Regions from separate parts of the Streptomyces albireticuli genome, predicted to be linked through region 1. Evidence: riboswitches for the same ligand, from Rfam matches in the RefSeq annotation. Region 1 holds a riboswitch; each other region holds the start of a gene.
What was found. A riboswitch is a leader RNA that binds a small molecule or an ion and turns the genes downstream of it on or off. The one in region 1 is predicted to bind cobalamin.
Positions count from the first base shown of each region.

Region 2: linked by a shared signal. The riboswitch ahead of metE (5-methyltetrahydropteroyltriglutamate--homocysteine S-methyltransferase) and the one ahead of SMD11_RS25390 (cobalamin biosynthesis protein) in region 1 are both predicted to bind cobalamin.
Region 3: linked by a shared signal. The riboswitch ahead of SMD11_RS11350 (ribonucleoside-diphosphate reductase subunit alpha) and the one ahead of SMD11_RS25390 (cobalamin biosynthesis protein) in region 1 are both predicted to bind cobalamin.
Region 4: linked by a shared signal. The riboswitch ahead of SMD11_RS04215 (HoxN/HupN/NixA family nickel/cobalt transporter) and the one ahead of SMD11_RS25390 (cobalamin biosynthesis protein) in region 1 are both predicted to bind cobalamin.

Region 1 is NZ_CP021744.1:5,867,619-5,871,949, reverse strand. Features, by position in the region: gene SMD11_RS25405 (class II aldolase/adducin family protein) at 142-798, opposite strand; gene SMD11_RS25400 (inorganic phosphate transporter) at 912-2,159, shown strand; gene SMD11_RS25395 (hypothetical protein) at 2,172-2,408, shown strand; cobalamin riboswitch at 2,588-2,714, shown strand; gene SMD11_RS25390 (cobalamin biosynthesis protein) at 2,859-3,842, shown strand; gene SMD11_RS25385 (cobyric acid synthase) at 3,872-4,331, shown strand, end outside.
Region 2 is NZ_CP021744.1:7,288,113-7,292,443, reverse strand. Features, by position in the region: gene aceB (malate synthase A) at 1-967, shown strand, start outside; gene SMD11_RS31330 (3-hydroxybutyryl-CoA dehydrogenase) at 964-1,833, shown strand; cobalamin riboswitch at 2,001-2,185, shown strand; gene metE (5-methyltetrahydropteroyltriglutamate--homocysteine S-methyltransferase) at 2,369-4,331, shown strand, end outside.
Region 3 is NZ_CP021744.1:2,722,938-2,727,268, forward strand. Features, by position in the region: gene mctP (monocarboxylate uptake permease MctP) at 1-1,200, shown strand, start outside; cobalamin riboswitch at 1,396-1,537, shown strand; gene SMD11_RS11350 (ribonucleoside-diphosphate reductase subunit alpha) at 1,694-4,072, shown strand; gene SMD11_RS11355 (ribonucleotide-diphosphate reductase subunit beta) at 4,072-4,331, shown strand, end outside.
Region 4 is NZ_CP021744.1:968,626-972,956, reverse strand. Features, by position in the region: gene SMD11_RS04225 (APC family permease) at 1-501, opposite strand, end outside; gene SMD11_RS04220 (FAD-dependent monooxygenase) at 703-1,932, shown strand; cobalamin riboswitch at 2,034-2,251, shown strand; gene SMD11_RS04215 (HoxN/HupN/NixA family nickel/cobalt transporter) at 2,281-3,420, shown strand; gene SMD11_RS04210 (nitroreductase/quinone reductase family protein) at 3,504-4,331, opposite strand, start outside.

The DNA of each region.
Region 1 (4,331 bases):
GGGCGCGTCCCGGCCCCGCACTCCAGCCCGTCCGGCGTTCCCGCGGTCCAGCCCGCCCGCCAGTGCCCCCACCTCAGCCCGTCCGGCGATTGAGGACATCGGGAAGGGGCGGGCAGGGGAAAGAGCACCCGCCCGCACCCACTACCCGCGCGACCTCCCGTAGCCGCGGAGCTTCTCCGCCGCCGCGTCCAGCTCATCCGGCGTGAGCAGCGAGGGCGTACGCCCCGGGACGCCGGAGGCCGTGAGCCAGAGCCGGCACATCCACTCCAGTTGCGCGGTGCGGTCGTAGGCCTGGTCGAGGCCTGTGCCATATGTCACCGTGCCGTGGTTCCGCAGCAGGCATCCGCTACGGCCGTCGAGCGCCCGCAGCATGTTCGCGGCCAGTTCGTCGCTGCCGTAGAGGGCGTACTCGGCGACTCTCACCGGGCCGCCGAGCAGCCCGGTCAGGTAGTGGACCGGGGGCAGCTCGTCGACGAGGGTGGAGACGGCCGTCGCGTGGACGGCGTGGGTGTGGACGACGGCGCCGGCGTCCGTGGAGCGGTAGACGGCGAGGTGCATCGGCAGCTCACTGGTGGGCGGGAGCCCGCCGAGGACCTGCCGGCCGGCCAGGTCGACGGCGACCGCGTCCCCGGGTCCGAGCCGGTCGTACGGGATTCCGCTAGGGGTCACCAGCACCAGGTCGCCGACCCGCGCGGACACATTGCCCGAGGTGCCGACGACCAGCCCGTCGGCGACGGTGCGCCGTGCCGTGGCCAGGACCTCCGCCCACGCGGTCCGTACGCTTTCCCGATCTTCCATGGGTTCTCGCCTCCGGTTCACGCCACCGCTCCGCCCGTTCCAGTTCACCTTCCGTTCACCAAGGGTCTTTACGGTCGCCGCTGTACTGACCATCGAGCTGATTGCCTGGGTGAATGGAACACATCACGCTTCTCATCGGGATCGTGATCGTCACGGCCTTGGTGTTCGACTTTACGAACGGCTTCCACGACACGGCCAACGCCATGGCCACCACCATCTCCACCGGGGCCCTCAAGCCCAAGACCGCGGTGGCCATGTCTGCGGCGCTGAACCTCGTCGGCGCGTTCCTCTCCGTCGAGGTGGCCAAGACCATCTCCGGCGGGATCATCGACGAGACCGCGGGCATCAGACCTGAAGTGATCTTCGCGGGACTGATCGGTGCCATCGTCTGGAATCTGCTGACCTGGCTGGCCGGCCTCCCCTCGAGTTCCTCGCACGCCCTCTTCGGCGGCCTGATCGGCGCGACCATCGTCTCGGTGGGCTTCGACGCGGTCAACGCCGACAAGGTCGTCATGAAGGTCCTCATCCCGGCGGTCGCCGCCCCGCTGGTGGCCGGTCTGGCCGCCACCCTGGCGACCCGGCTCACCTACCGCCTGGCCAAGGGCCGGGACGAGAAGGAGACCGCCAAGGGCTACCGCACCGGGCAGATCGCCTCGGCCGCCCTGGTCTCCCTCGCCCACGGCACCAACGACGCCCAGAAGACGATGGGCGTGATCACCCTCGCGCTGGTCGCCGGCGGCGTCGTCGCCCCGCACTCCGACCCGCCGATGTGGGTCATCGTCTCCGCGGGCCTGGCCATCGCGGCCGGTACGTACCTCGGCGGCTGGCGCATCATCCAGACGCTCGGCAAGGGCCTCACCGACATCAAGCCCGCGCAGGGCTTCGCCGCCCAGACCGGCGCCGCGACGGTGATCCTCGCCTCCTCGCACATCGGCTTCGCGCTCTCCACCACCCAGGTCTGCTCCGGCTCGATCATGGGCGCCGGCCTCGGCCGCAAGGGCGGCGTGGTCCGCTGGTCGACCGCCGGCCGCATGGTCCTGGCCTGGGGCCTGACGCTGCCGGCCGCGGGTCTGGTCGCCGGTGGCGCGGCCCTCCTGGCCGACCAGGGCGACTGGGGCGTCGCCACCGTCGCCGTCCTCGGCGTGGCCGTCTCCGCCGGCATCTGGCTGGCCTCGCGCCGCAAGCCGGTCACCCACGACAACGTCAACGAGATCGACGCCCCGGAGCCCGCGTCCGCCGAGCCGGCCGGTGTCGTCACCGCCGCGCTCCAGGCCGTCGCCCCGCCATTGGCCGGCCCCCTCTCCCCCGTGGCCGCCGTGGCCCCCGAAGCCGGGCGCGCACCCGCCGCCGCGGCGAGCTAAGGAAGAGACACCATGCAGATCGACTGGGCAGCTCTCGGCCAGGTCTTCGGCGTCAGCCTCGTGGTGACGGTCGGACTGGTCGGCGTGTTCACGCTGGGCATCGTCGGTACGTCCCGCAAGCCGGCCGAGGCCGCCGGCGGCGACGCCGCGGCCACCGAGCCGACGGCGGTCGCGCGGACCGGCGCGTACGCCTGCTTCGCGCTGTGCGCGGCGGCCGTCGGGTACGGCATCTACCTGATCGTCGCCTAGCCTCCCGGGGCGAGTCCCCGACCCCTCGGCCCCGGACGCCGGCCGGGCTGGATCTCCAGCCCGGCCGGCGTTCCGCGTACCGGGCCGCGCCCGCGCCCCGGGAGGCGAACCCCAGCTCAGAGGTGAGTTGACGGCCGTTCACGGCCCATGGTGGACTTCCGGGGCCAAACGGCGACAGCAGAGGAAGCCGGTGCGAGTCCGGCGCGGTCCCGCCACTGTCACCGGGGAGCGTCCTCCACCGAGGGCCACGGTCCGCCTGCCGGACCGGAAGGCCGGAACGACGCCGATCCGGGAGCCAGGAGACTCTGGTCGCCGGTCACGTCGAGCCAGGGCGCGGACCCTGAGTGAGGACACACCCCCATGCCCGGCTGCCGCCGCACCCCCTCCCGCGTCCCACGCGCCCCCCGGCTCCCCTTCCGAGGCGCGACGGCGGCCTGACCGATGCGTCCCTTGCACGCCGATCACCTCGGTTTCGCGTGCGGCGCCGCGCTCGGCTTCCTCGGCGACCTCGCCCTCGGCGACCCCCGCCGCGGCCACCCCGTGGCCGCCTTCGGGAAGGCCGCGCACGCCGTCGAGGAGCGCCTGTGGCGCGACCACCGCGGCTACGGCGCCCTGCACACCCTGCTCTGCGCGGGCGGCACCGTGGCCGGCGCCGCGCTGCTGACCCGCGCCCTGCGCCCCTCCCGCCGCGCCCGCGTGGCCCTGACCGCCGCCGCCACCTGGGCGGTGCTCGGCGGCACCTCCCTGGGCCGTGAGGCGCGCGCCGTCGGCGGCGCGCTGGAGGCCGGCGACCTGGAGGTCGCCCGGGAGCGGCTGCCCCACCTGTGCGGGCGCGACCCGCAGGCGCTGGACGGCCCGCAGATCGCGCGCGCGGTCGTGGAGTCCGTCGCCGAGAACACCTCCGACGCCGTCGTGGGCGCCCTCGTCTGGGGCGCCGTCGCGGGCGTACCGGGCCTGGCCGGCTTCCGGGCCGTGAACACCCTGGACGCGATGGTCGGCCACAAGTCGCCGCGCCACCGGCGGTTCGGCTGGGCCTCCGCCCGGCTGGACGACGTCGTCGGCTGGCCGGGCGCCCGGCTCACCGCCGCCCTGACCGTCCTCGCCGGCCCCGACCGGCGCGGCGCCTGGCGGGTGGCCCGCCGGGACGCGGGCCGGCACCCGAGCCCGAACGCCGGCCCGGTGGAGGCCGCCTTCGCCGGAGCCCTCGGCGTCCGCCTCGGCGGCACCCTCGCCTACGCGGGCCGCGTCGAGCACCGGCCCGTGCTCGGCGGCGAGAACCGCCCGGTGGAGGTCGCGGACATCGAACGCGCGGTGCGCCTCTCGCGCCGGGTGTCGCTGCTGGCCCTGGGCACCGCGATAGCGGCGCGCACGGTGGGCAGCCTTTGCAGCAGGGCCATCACGTCCAGGAGCACGTCCAGGAGGAGCAGCCGGTGACAGCGGACAGGAGCGGGCGTACGGGCCCGCTGGGCGGAGGCCTGCTGGTGGCCGGGACCACCTCGGACGCGGGCAAGAGCGTGGTCACCGCCGGCATCTGCCGCTGGCTGGTCCGCAAAGGCGTCAAGGTCGCGCCGTTCAAGGCGCAGAACATGTCGCTGAACTCGTTCGTGACCCGCGAGGGCGCGGAGATAGGCCGCGCGCAGGCGATGCAGGCCGCGGCCGCCCGCGTCGAGCCGACGGCGCTCATGAACCCCGTCCTGCTCAAGCCCGGCAGCGACCGCAGCAGCCAGGTGGTGCTGCTGGGCAAGCCCGTCGGCGAGCTGAGCGCCCGGGGGTATTTCGGGGGGCCCGGGAGGCCGGACGGCGGCTCCTCCCTGTACGCGGGGCGGCGCGAGCAGCTGCTCGGCACGGTGACGGAGTGCCTGGAGGAGCTGCGGCGCACCCACGACGCGGTGATCTGCGAGGGCGCGGGCAGCCCCGCCGAGA
Region 2 (4,331 bases), 1.4 Mb from region 1:
GTACTTCTACCTCCCCAAGCTGGAGAACCACCTGGAGGCCCGCCTCTGGAACGACGTCTTCCTGCTCGCCCAGGGGCTCCTCGGCATCCCGCGCGGCACCGTCCGGGCCACGGTCCTGATCGAGACCGTCACGGCGGCGTTCGAGATGGAGGAGATCCTCCACGAGCTGCGCGAGCACAGCGCGGGCCTCAACGCCGGGCGCTGGGACTACCTCTTCAGCGTCATCAAGAACTTCGCGCACCGCCCCGACTTCGTCCTCCCCGACCGGACGCGCGTCACCATGACCGCGCCCTTCCTCCGGGCGTACACCGAGCTGCTGGTCCGCACCTGCCACCGGCGGGGCGCGCACGCCATCGGCGGGATGGCCGCCCAGATCCCCGGCCGGGGCGCGCGCGCCGACGAGGCCGCGCTGGCGACCGTCAGACTCGACAAGGAGCGCGAGGCGGAGGACGGCTTCGACGGCTCCTGGGTCGCCCACCCCGGGCTGGTGCCCGTCTGCCGCGAGGTCTTCGACTCCGTGCTCGACGGCCGGCCGCACCAGATCGAGCGGACCCGCGCCGACGTGGAGGTGACGGCGGCCGACCTGCTCGCCGTGCACCGCACCGGCGGCCCGCCCACCCCGTCCGGCGTCCGTGCCGACATCGCCGTGGCGCTGCGCTACTTCGACGCCTGGCTGCGCGGCAGCGGCGCGGTCGCGCTGTACGGGCTGATGGAGGACGCGGCCACCGCGGAGATCGCCCGCTGCCGGATCTGGCAGTGGCTGCGGCACGGCGTGATCGACCGCGCGGAGGTGCTCACGGTGCTCGACGAGGAGACGGCGGCGCTGGCGGCGGACGACCCACGGGCCCTCGCCGGGCAGGCGCGCGACGTCTTCGTCCGTACGGCCCTCTCCGGCGAACTCCCCGGCTTCTTCACCACCGACGCCTACACCCGGCACCTGGTGCGCCGCCCGGCGGTGCGCTCATGAGCGCGCGCTTCGGCAGGGCCGGGGTGGTCGGCGGCGGCCAGATGGGCGCCGGGATCGCCGAGGTGTGCGCGCGGGCCGGCCTCGACACCGTGCTCTGCGAGGCCGACGGCCCCGCGGCCCGGCGGGCGCGCGAACGGGTCACCCGGTCCCTGGAGCGGGCCGTCGAACGCGGCAAGACCGACCGGTCCGCCGCCGAGGACGCGCTGGCCCGGATGGTCTTCACCGGGGACCTCGACGACCTGGCCGACCGTCAGCTCGTCATCGAGGCCGTCGTCGAGGACGCGGAGACCAAGACCCGCGTCTTCGGCGCCCTCGACAAGATCGTCGAGGATCCGGCGGCGGTGCTCGCCTCCAACACCTCCTCGATCCCCGTGATGCGGCTCGGCACGGCGACCCGGCGCGCCGACCGGGTGCTGGGCCTGCACTTCTTCAACCCGGTGCCCGTGATGCCGCTGGTGGAGATCGTCACCTCGCTGCACACGAGCGCCGAGGCGGCCGCCCTGGCCGAGGAGTTCGCGACCGCGACCCTGGGCAAGACGGCGATCCGGTCCCAGGACCGGGCCGGGTTCGTCGTCAACGCGCTGCTCATCCCCTACCTCCTGGCGGCCGTGCGGATGGCGGAGTCCGGCTTCGCGTCCGCCACGGACGTCGACGAGGGCATGGAGCTGGGCTGTGCGCACCCGATGGGGCCGCTCAGACTGGCCGATCTCATCGGCCTCGACACGGTCGCCGCCATCGCCCAGTCCCTCTACGACGAGTTCAAGGAGCCCCTGTACGCCCCGCCGCCGCTGCTCCGGCGGATGGTCGAGGCCGGGCTGCTCGGACGGAAGTCGGGCCGGGGGTTCCACCGGTACGACAGAGACTGACCCGGGCTGAGGGGCCCGGGTCACCGCCGGGGGGCGGCGGCGCCGGGTCGGCGGCCGCCGCCGCCTTCCGGCCCGCGCCGGCGGCCCGCCACGTGTCCCAGATCACCATCCGGTGGGTGGACGGGGCTGTCAGGGGCCGGGCCCAGCGCCTAGGCTGACGGTGCAGCTGGTTCGCCCTGCCCGCCAGGCAGGCGCGTCGCAAGAGGGAACCCGGTGGGAATCCGGGACTGCCCCGCAGCGGTGAGCGGGAACGACCGCCGTCATCAGCACTGGCCCGACGAGGGCCGGGAAGCGACGGCCAGTAGGAGCCTCGTGTCCCACGAGACGTGCCCGCGAGTCCGAAGACCTGCCACTGCCCGCGCGCACGGACGCGCGCGGAGATCCCGGTGACCTCGAGGGCGGGTCGGCGCACATATCAGGCGGTCGCACACGGCGGTTTCCCTCCGTCGTCGTGGTCCCGCCCGGTTCGCCGTCCCTTCGCGCCCTCACCCCGTCCCCGGGGTCGTATCGGAAGAAGCTCGCGAAGGAGAGTTCCGTGACCAGCAAGTCCGCAGCCGCGGCAGCACGGGCCACCGTGTACGGCTACCCCCGCCAGGGCCAGAACCGGGAACTGAAGAAGGCCGTCGAAGGTTATTGGAAAGGCCGTGTCGACGCCGCCGAACTGCGCCGTACGGCAGCCGGGTTGCGCGCCACGGCCTGGCGCCGGCTCGCCGAGGCCGGCGTCGACGAGGTGCCGACCGGCGACTTCTCGTACTACGACCACGTCCTGGACACCAGCGTCATGGTGGGCGCGATCCCCGCCCGGCACCGCGCCGCCGTCGAGGCGGACGCCCTGGACGGCTACTTCGCGATGGCCCGCGGCACCCAGGACGTGGCGCCGCTGGAGATGACCAAGTGGTTCGACACCAACTACCACTACCTCGTCCCCGAACTGGGCCCGGACACCGTCTTCACGGCCGACTCCACCCGGCAGGTCGCCGAGTTCGCGGAGGCCGCCGCCCTGGGCCTGACCGCGCGCCCCGTCCTCGTCGGTCCGGTCACCTACCTCCTGCTGGCCAAGCCCGCGCCGGGCGTCGCGGCCGGCTTCGACCCGCTGACGCTCCTGGACCGGCTGCTGCCCGTCTACGCCGAGGTGCTCGCCGACCTGCGGGCCGCCGGCGCGGAGTGGGTCCAGCTGGACGAGCCGGCGCTCGTCCAGGACCGCACCCCGGCCGAGCTCAACGCCACCGCGCGCGCCTACCGGGACCTGGGCGGGCTCACCGACCGGCCGAAGCTCCTGGTCGCCTCCTACTTCGACCGGCTCGGCGCGGCCCTGCCGGTGCTGGCCAAGGCGCCGGTCGAGGGGCTCGCCCTCGACCTGACCGGCCCCGCCGCCGCCAACCTCGACGACCTCGCGGCGGCCGGCGGTCTGCCCGGCAAGCGGCTCGTCGCGGGCGTCGTCGACGGCCGCAACGTCTGGATCAACGACCTCACGGCGTCCCTCGCCACCCTCGCCACGCTCCTCGGCCTCGCCGGCCGGGTGGACGTCGCGGCCTCCTGCTCGCTGCTGCACGTCCCCCTGGACGCCGCCGCCGAGCGCGACGTCGACCCCCAGATCGCCCGCTGGCTGGCCTTCGCCCGGCAGAAGACCGCGGAGATCGTCACCCTGGCCCGGGGCCTCGCCAAGGGCACCGGCGCCATCGCGGCGGAACTCGCCGCCAACCGCGCCGACCTGGCCTCCCGGGCCGGTTCCGCGCTCACCCACGACCCGGCGGTGCGGGCCCGCACCGCCGCGGTGACCGACGCCGACGCCCGGCGCTCCCTGCCGTACGCCGAGCGGGCCGCCGCCCAGCGCGCCCGTCTCGGCCTGCCGCTGCTGCCCACGACCACGATCGGCTCCTTCCCGCAGACGGGCGAGCTGCGCGCCGCCCGCGCCGGTCTGCGGGCCGGCCGGATCGACACTGCCGCGTACGAGCGCCGGATCGAGGACGAGATCCGTGAGGTCGTCTCCTTCCAGGAGAAGACCGGCATCGACGTCCTGGTGCACGGCGAGCCCGAGCGCAACGACATGGTGCAGTACTTCGCCGAGCGGCTCACCGGCTACCTCGCCACCCAGCACGGCTGGGTCCAGTCGTACGGCACCCGCTACGTCCGGCCGCCGATCCTCGCCGGGGACATCTCCCGCCCGGAGCCGATGACCGTGCGCTGGACGTCCTTCGCCCAGTCGCTGACCGACCGCCCCGTGAAGGGCATGCTCACCGGGCCCGTCACCATGCTCGCCTGGTCCTTCGTCCGCGACGACCAGCCGCTCGGCGAGACCGCCCGCCAGGTCGCGCTCGCCCTGCGGGACGAGGTCGGCGACCTCGCGGCCGCGGGCAGCCCGGTGATCCAGGTCGACGAGCCGGCGCTGCGCGAGACGCTGCCGCTGCGCTCGGCGGACCACGCCGCGTACCTGGCCTGGGCCACGGAGGCCTTCCGCCTGAGCACGTCCGGCGTCGGCCCGGACGTCCAGATCCACA
Region 3 (4,331 bases), 3.1 Mb from region 1:
TACATCGCCCTCCAGCTCGTCGGCATCCAGGCGGTGCTGGACGTCCTCGGCGTGGGCGGCGGCTCGAACTGGTTCATGAAGGACCTGCCGCTGCTGATCGCGTTCGGTGTGCTCGCGGCGTACACCTACTCCTCCGGGCTGCGGGCCCCGGCGCTGATCGCGTTCGTCAAGGACGCCCTCATCTACATCGTGATCATCGTCGCGATCATCTACATCCCGATCCGGCTGGGCGGCTTCGACCACATCTTCAGCGCGGCGGGCGACGCCTTCGCCGTCAAGAACCCGGAGACGGGCAAGCCGCGCGGCTCCCTGGTGAGCGGGCCGGACGCGCAGTGGGCGTACGCGACGCTCGCGCTGGGCTCCGCGATGGCGCTCTTCCTCTATCCCCACTCGGTGACGGCGGTTCTCTCCAGCAAAGGCCGCAACGTCATCCGCCGGAACACCACGATCCTGCCGCTGTACTCGCTGATGCTCGGGCTGCTGGCGATGCTCGGCTTCATGGCGATCGCCGCCGGGATCAAGGTCAAGAACGGGCAGCTCGCCATCCCCCAGCTGTTCGAGGACATGTTCCCGGACTGGTTCACGGGCGTGGCCTTCGCCGCCATCGGCATCGGCGCCCTGGTGCCGGCCGCGATCATGTCCATCGCGGCGGCGAACCTTTTCACCCGCAACATCTACAAGGACTTCATCAAGCCGGACGCCTCGCCCGAGCACGAGGCGAAGGTCTCCAAGCTCGCCTCGCTCCTGGTGAAGGTCGGCGCGCTGGTGTTCGTCCTGACCATGGACAAGACGGTCGCGATCAATTTCCAGCTGCTGGGTGGCATCTGGATCCTCCAGACCGTGCCCGCCCTCGTGGGCGGCCTCTTCACCCGCTGGTTCCACCGCTGGGCGCTGCTCGGCGGCTGGGTGGCCGGCATGGCCTACGGCACCTGGCGGGCGTACGACACGCCGAGCGCCACCCAGGATCATTTCGGCAATACCAACCTCATCCCCCTTATCGGGGAAAAGGGCTATATCGGGCTGACCGCCTTCGTGCTCAATGTGATCGTGGTCATCGTCCTGACCTTCGCCCTCAGGGCCCTCGGCGCGCCCGACGGCGTGGACGAGACCAAGGCCGCGGACTACACCGCGGACGCCGGCGACCCGGGCGTCCGGCAGGAGCTCCCGCCGGCCACCGCGGGTGCCCCGGGCGGCCACTAGGAGCCCCCAGGAAGGCCCGCCCGGACCAGGCCGGTCCGGCGCCCCCGGCCGGGGCCCGCAGGGCCGCCGCACCCCCTCGCAGGGGCGCGGCGGCCCTCTCTCGTGCCCGGCGCCAAGGCCCGGAATCCTGGGCCCTGTTAGCACATTCCGACCCGCGCGATTACCGCGTGACACAAGATGTGGTGGTGCGTGCGACGGCCAGCACTAGATGTATGCTCGTCCTCGCTGTCGTCGCAGGGGAATCCGGTGGAAATCCGGAACTGTCCCGCAACGGTGCATGTATGCCGTAATGACGCATGCAGGAGTCCGAGTACCTGCCGACAGCACGCCCACCGCCGAGCCCCCGCTCGTCACCGGGCGTTTTGCATTCGTCCGGGCCTCGCGGGTTGGGTCGATGGACGCTTACGAGCATGCCCTGGTGCTGTCAGGCATGCCCGTACGCGCCCGTCGCGCGCCACCCGCCCGGCCCCCTGCCGAGCGAGGGAGAGCCTCAGTGACCATCGCGCCCGCCGATCCGGTCTCAGCGTCCGCGGAAGCGACCGGCGGCCCCGGGACCGCGCTGCTGCGCACCCTGACCGACCTCACCGCCGATCTGCCCGCCACCGACCCCGGAAAGGTCGCCGCCGCCGCGCTGCGCGGCCGCCACCCGGGTTCGGACGAGGCCGAGCTGCGGTCCCTGGCCACCGAGGCCGCGGCCGGCCTGATCTCCGAGGAGCCCCAGTACTCCCGGCTCGCCGCCCGGCTGCTCACCCGCGCGATCGCCGACGAGGCGGCCGGGCAGGGCGCGACCTCCTTCTCCGCCTCCGTCGAGGTGGGTCACCGCGAGGGCCTGATCGCCGACGAGACGGCCGCCTTCGTGCGCGCCCACGCCGCGCGCCTGGACGCCCTCGTCGAGCGGGCGATGGCCGACGGCGCGGACGACCGCTTCGGCTACTTCGGCCTGCGCACCCTGCACAGCCGCTACCTGCTGCGCCACCCGATCACCCGGCAGGTCGTCGAGACCCCGCAGCACTTCCTGCTGCGCGTGGCCTGCGGCCTGGCCGAGGACCACTCGGAGCGCGCCCTGGACGACGTGGCCGAGCTGTACGGGCTGACCAGCACCCTCTCGTACCTCCCCTCCTCCCCCACGCTCTTCAACTCCGGCACCCGCCACCCGCAGATGTCGTCCTGCTACCTGCTGGACTCCCCGCTGGACGAGCTGGACTCGATCTACGACCGCTACCACCAGGTGGCCCGGCTGTCGAAGCACGCCGGCGGCATCGGCCTGTCGTACTCGCGCATCCGCTCCCGCGGCTCGCTGATCCGCGGCACCAACGGCCACTCCAACGGCATCGTGCCGTTCCTGCGCACGCTCGACGCCTCCGTCGCCGCGGTCAACCAGGGCGGCCGGCGCAAGGGCGCGGCCTGCGTCTACCTGGAGACCTGGCACGCGGACATCGAGGAGTTCCTGGAGCTCCGCGACAACACCGGTGAGGAGGCCCGCCGCACGCACAACCTCAACACCGCGCACTGGATCCCGGACGAGTTCATGCGCCGCGTCGAGGCCGACGCCGACTGGTCGCTGTTCTCCCCGGCCGACACGCCCGAGCTGGTCGACCTGTGGGGCGACGAGTTCGACGCCGCTTACCGCAAGGCCGAGGCCGACGGCAAGGCCGTCAAGACCATCCCGGCCCGCGTGCTGTACTCCCGGATGATGCGCACCCTCGCGCAGACCGGCAACGGCTGGATGACCTTCAAGGACGCGTCCAACCGCACCGCGAACCAGACGGCCGAGCCCGGCAAGGTCGTACACTCCTCGAACCTCTGCACCGAGATCCTGGAGGTCACCGACGACGGCGAGACCGCCGTCTGCAACCTCGGCTCGGTCAACCTCGCCGCCCACCTGGGCACCGACGGCGACATGGACTGGGAGAAGCTCGACCGTACGGTCCGTACGGCCGTGACGTTCCTCGACCGCGTCGTGGACATCAACTTCTACCCGACCGAGCAGGCCGGCAACTCCAACAGCCGCTGGCGCCCGGTGGGCCTGGGCCTCATGGGTCTCCAGGACGTCTTCTTCCGGCTGCGCCTGCCCTTCGACTCCGCCGAGGCGAAGGAGCTGTCCACCCGGATCTCCGAGCGCATCATGCTCGCGGCGTACGAGGCCTCCGCCGACCTCGCCGAGCGGCACGGCCCGCACCCGGCCTGGTCCGCGACCCGCACCGCGCGCGGCGTGCTGCACCCGGACCACTACCCGAACGCCGAGCAGCGCTGGGCCGACCGCTGGGGCGCCCTGCGCGCCCGCATCGCCCAGGTCGGCATGCGCAACTCGCTGCTGCTGGCCATCGCGCCGACGGCCACCATCGCCTCCATCGCGGGCGTGTACGAGTGCATCGAGCCGCAGGTCTCCAACCTCTTCAAGCGCGAGACCCTCAGCGGTGAGTTCCTCCAGGTCAACACCTACCTGGTGGAGGACCTGAAGAAGCTCGGCGTCTGGGACCGCACCACGCGGGACGCGATGACCGACGCCAACGGCTCGATCCAGGACATGAACTGGATCCCGCAGGAGGTGCGCGACCTCTACCGCACCGCCTGGGAGATCCCGCAGCGCGCCCTGATCGACATGGCCGCGGCCCGTACGCCGTACCTGGACCAGAGCCAGTCGCTGAACCTCTTCATGGCCTCGCCGACCATCGGCAAGCTCAGCTCGATGTACGCGTACGCCTGGAAGCAGGGCATCAAGACGACGTACTACCTGCGCTCGCGCCCGGCGACCCGGATCGCCCGCTCGGCCTCGGCCGCCGCCACCATCCCCGTCCAGCAGGTCACCCCGGACGCCGACGCCGTCGCCTGCTCCCTTGAGAACCCCGAGTCCTGCGAGGCCTGCCAGTAATGTCGTCCGAACAGAAGAACCTGCTCGACCCGGGCTTCGAGCTGACGCTGCGCCCGATGCGGTACCCGGACTTCTACGACCGCTACCGCGACGCGATCAAGAACACCTGGACCGTCGAGGAGGTCGACCTCCACTCGGACGTCGCCGACCTCGCCAAGCTGTCCCCGGGTGAGCAGCACATGATCGGCCGTCTCGTCGCGTTCTTCGCGACCGGCGACTCGATCGTGGCGAACAACCTCGTGCTGACGCTGTACAAGCA
Region 4 (4,331 bases), 4.9 Mb from region 1:
CAGCACCACCGTGATCTTCGCGATGTTCTCCACCCGCCGCCACAGCACCGCGAGGATCACCGCGATGACGGCGAGCCCGACCAGGTCGCCCTGCGCCTGGCCCATGTCCGGCCAGAGATAGCCGAGATACTGCACGAAGCCGATGATCCCGGTGGACATGCCCAGCGGGATGAAGAGCATCGCCGTCCAGACGAACAGGAACGGCATCAGTCTGCCGGTCCGGTACTGGAACGCCTGCCGCAGATAGACGTAGCTGCCGCCCGCCCCCGGCAGCGAGGCGCCCAGCTCGGCCCAGATCAGCCCGTCGGCGAGGGCCAGCACCGCGCCCGCGACGAACCCGATGACGGCCTGCGGCCCCCCGAAGGCCGCCACCATCAGCGGGATGGTCACGAACGGCCCGATGCCGCACATCTGGCTCATGTTGAGCGCGGTGGCCTGGAAGAGCCCGATGCGGCGTACGAACCCGACCCGCGGCTCCGGCCGTTGTCCCGTGTCTGCCATGGCGGTCAGCCCTTTCTCGCGCCGGACGGTGCCCTGCCCACTGCACAGGTAGCACCGGCGTGCCGGAAGCGTCCATGACCTGGACGTCGGTGAACCGTCCGGGCGTTCTGTCACCGCCCGGACGGCGCAGTGTAGGTTCCGACTCCGAGGGAGCGCGGGCGAACGCGCGGAACCGGGGAACGGGGCGTCGAGAGGGCGGACATGCGGGTGCGTGGATCACGGGTGGCCGTCGTCGGCGGGTCGGTCGCGGGGTGCGCCACCGCGCTCGCCGCGGCGCGGGCCGGAGCCGGCGAGGTCGTGGTGTACGAGCGGGCGGCCGGCGGCCTCCAGGACCGGGGCGTCGGCCTCGCCGTCCACGACGACCGCTACGCCGAGCTGGCGGCGGCCGGGCACCTGGGGCCGGACGTGCCCTGGCGGCGGCTGACCCGGCGCCCCTGGATCGTGCGGGACGGCGGCGCGCCCGCCGGACGGGCGGTGGGCGTGCTGCCGTTCCCCTTCCGCTCGTACAACTGGGGATCGCTCTGGCGGGAGTTACGGGCGGGGCTGCCCGCCTCCGTCGGCTACGTCCAGGGCGCGGCCGTCGAGCGGGTGCTGCCCGGACCGGACGGCGCCGCGCTGCGGTTCGCCGACGGGCGCACCGAGCGCTTCGACCTGGTCGTCGGCGCCGACGGCTACCGCTCGGCCGTCCGGGCCGCGACCCGGGCGGCCACCGTGCCCGCGTACGCCGGCTATCTGGCCTGGCGCGGCACCCTGCCGGTGGAGCTGCTGCCCGGCCCCCACGACGCCTGGCCCGAGCACGACGCCGCGACCGTCGTCTTCCCCGGCGGCCATATGATCGTCTACCGCATCCCCGGCCCGGGCGGCCGGGGCACCTCCGCGAACTGGGTCTTCTACACCGCGCCGCCCGCCTCCGTCGGCCCGGCCCTCCGGGACGCCACCAGCCTGCCCGCCGGCACGGTCACCGACGAGCTGGTCTCCCACCACGCGGCGGTCGTCGAGGAGCGCTTCCCGCCGTACTGGCAGGAGGTCGTCCGGCGCACGCCCCGGTCCGGCACGTACGTCCAGCCGATCTACGACCTGGCCGTGCCGCACTACGGCGAGGGCCGGCTCGTCCTCGCCGGGGACGCGGCCGCCGTCGCCCGCCCGCACTCCGGCAGCGGCGCCGTGAAGGCCCTCCAGGACGCCGCGGTGCTGGAGCGGGTGCTGCGCGAGGAGCCGGACCTGGACGCCGCGGTCCGTGCCTACGACGCCGAACGGTCGCCCACCGGCCGGGCCGTGGTCGGCGTCGGCCGCCGGCTCGGCCGCGCGCAGGTGCAGGCCACCCCCGACTGGGCGGCCATGGACCAGGAGGCAGTCGACACCTGGTGGCGCACGGCGGCCGACGGCGGCCGGGGCTTCGGCGGGCAGGCCCTGACGGGGCCTCGGGAGTGACCCGGAAGGCGCGTTCCGGAGTGCGTCCGGCGACGGGGCGGGGCGCTTATTGCACATCTATGGCAACTGCCACATCCTTGCCACAAGCGCCGGTCGGAGCGCTATGGTGGCCCGGCCGTGGTGTTCGGGAAGACCGGTGACAGGCCCTCGTGGCCCGAGTCCGGAGCGGCCCTCGCCACTGTGATCGGGGAGTTCCCGTTCCGTTCCGCGCGCCGCCACGGCGCGCGGAGCCACTGGCCGCAGCCCGCGGCCGGGAAGGCAGGGGCGGGCGCGCGCGAACCCGTAAGCCAGGAGACCGGCCACGGCATCACGCGATGATCCACGAGGTGCTTGGAGCGTTCACCCCCGATGACCCTGCCCACCGACGCCCCCGGCGCCGCCCCCACCGAAGCCCCCGGCGGCGCGCTGCCCGCCTTCCGGTGGCGCCGCCAGGACACCGTACGCACCGCCGGCCTGCTGGCGGTCGTCGCCGCCCTGCACGTCGTCGCGTTCGGCGTCCTCTATCTGCTCGTCGTCCCCGACCACTACACCGTGGGCTCCAAGGTCTACGGGGTCGGCCTCGGCATCACGGCCTACACCCTCGGCATGCGGCACGCCTTCGACGCCGACCACATCGCCGCCATCGACAACACCACCCGCAAGCTGATGGCCGACGGCAAGCGCCCGGTCTCGGTCGGCTTCTGGTTCGCGCTCGGCCACTCCAGCGTCGTGGTGGCCATGGCGGCCCTGGTCGCGGGCGGCACCCAGGCCGCGGGGACCCTCCTCGACGAGGAGTCCACCACGCACCAGACCCTCGGCGTGGTCGGCACCACCGTCTCCGGCGGCTTCCTCTACCTCATCGCCGCCCTCAACCTCGTCGCCCTCGCGGGCATCCTGCGCATCTTCCGCGCCATGCGCGAGGGCCGCTACGACGAGCGGGAACTGGAGCGCCACCTCGACTCGCGCGGCTTCATGAACCGGATCCTCGGCCGCTTCACCCGCTCCATCACCCGCCCCGGCCAGATGTACCCGCTGGGCTTCCTCTTCGGCCTCGGCTTCGACACCGCCACCGAGGTCACCCTCATGGTGATGGCGGGCAGCGGCGCCGCCGCCGGCCTGCCCTGGTACGCGATCCTGTGCCTGCCGCTGCTGTTCGCCGCCGGCATGAGCCTCTTCGACACCCTCGACGGCACGTTCATGAACTTCGCCTACCAGTGGGCGTTCTCCAACCCCGTCCGCAAGGTCTACTACAACCTCACCATCACCGGACTGTCGATCGCCGTCGCCTTCCTCATCGGCACCATCGAGCTGGTGAGCGTCCTGCACGAGAAGCTCGGCCTCGACGACGCGCTGACCGGCTGGATCGCCGGCCTGAACCTCGACAACGTCGGCTTCGTGATCGTCGGCCTGTTCGTGGTCGTGTGGGCGGCGGCGCTGGCGTACTGGCGCTTCGGCAAGGTCGAACAGCGCTGGGCGGCGCGCACGTCGACCGCGGCGCCCAAGGGCTGAGGGGCGCACGACGCGGAGGGGCCGGGAGGAGCCCCGGTGCGTAGCGGGCGGGGCGCCGGGGAAGGCGCCCCGCCCGTCACCGCCTAGGCCGCCGCACCCCGCCCCGGCGGGAACGGCACGGCGGCCAGCACCGGGAGCAGCCACTCCTCCTCGTGGTCCAGATGGGCCGTCAGCTCCGCCACCATCCGCGCCAGTTCCGCCCGGAACCGCACGGGATCCGCCGCTCCGATGTCCCCCAGCAGCGCCAGCAGCTCGTCCTTGACACGCGCCACCGTCCGGTGTTCCTCCCGGAGCCGGCCGAGCGCGTCACGCAGTCGCGGGTGGTGCTCCGCGAGCGCGGGGAAGACATGGGCGTCCTCGCCCGTGTGATGGAACGTCAGGGTCCCGCAGAACGCCAGGCAGTGCTGCCTGATCTGCATGCCCAGCCCCGGCGCCGGCGGTTCGCCGGGGCCCCGGTGGGCCGCGACCGCCGCCAGATGGGCGTCGGTCTCGGCGAATACGTGCTTCAGCTGCGCGCGCAGCCAGGTGTGGACCTCCAGGAGCTTGTCGGCGAGGGTGACGACCTCGCGGGGGCCTCCCGCGTCCGCGTGCTCGGCGCGCTCCAGTGCCACGACGGGCAGGAGGCGGGAGGTCCGCTCCTGGTATGCGGCGTAGCCGGGCTCGGCCCGGGTCACCCGCGCGAACAGCCGGTCGCGCCGGGCGCCCTCGGCGGGGACCGCGACGGCCTCGAACTCCTCGGTGCCCAGCTCCACCCGCACCAGGGGATGGGCGAGCAGGTTGTGGTACCAGGCGGGGTGGGCGGGGGCGCCGAGGTTGGAGCCGACGACCAGCAGGAGCCCCTCGTGGCGGACGTAGCCGAGGGGAGTGGTGTGCGAGGCGCCCGATCGCGCGCCGGTGGTGGTCAGCAGCAG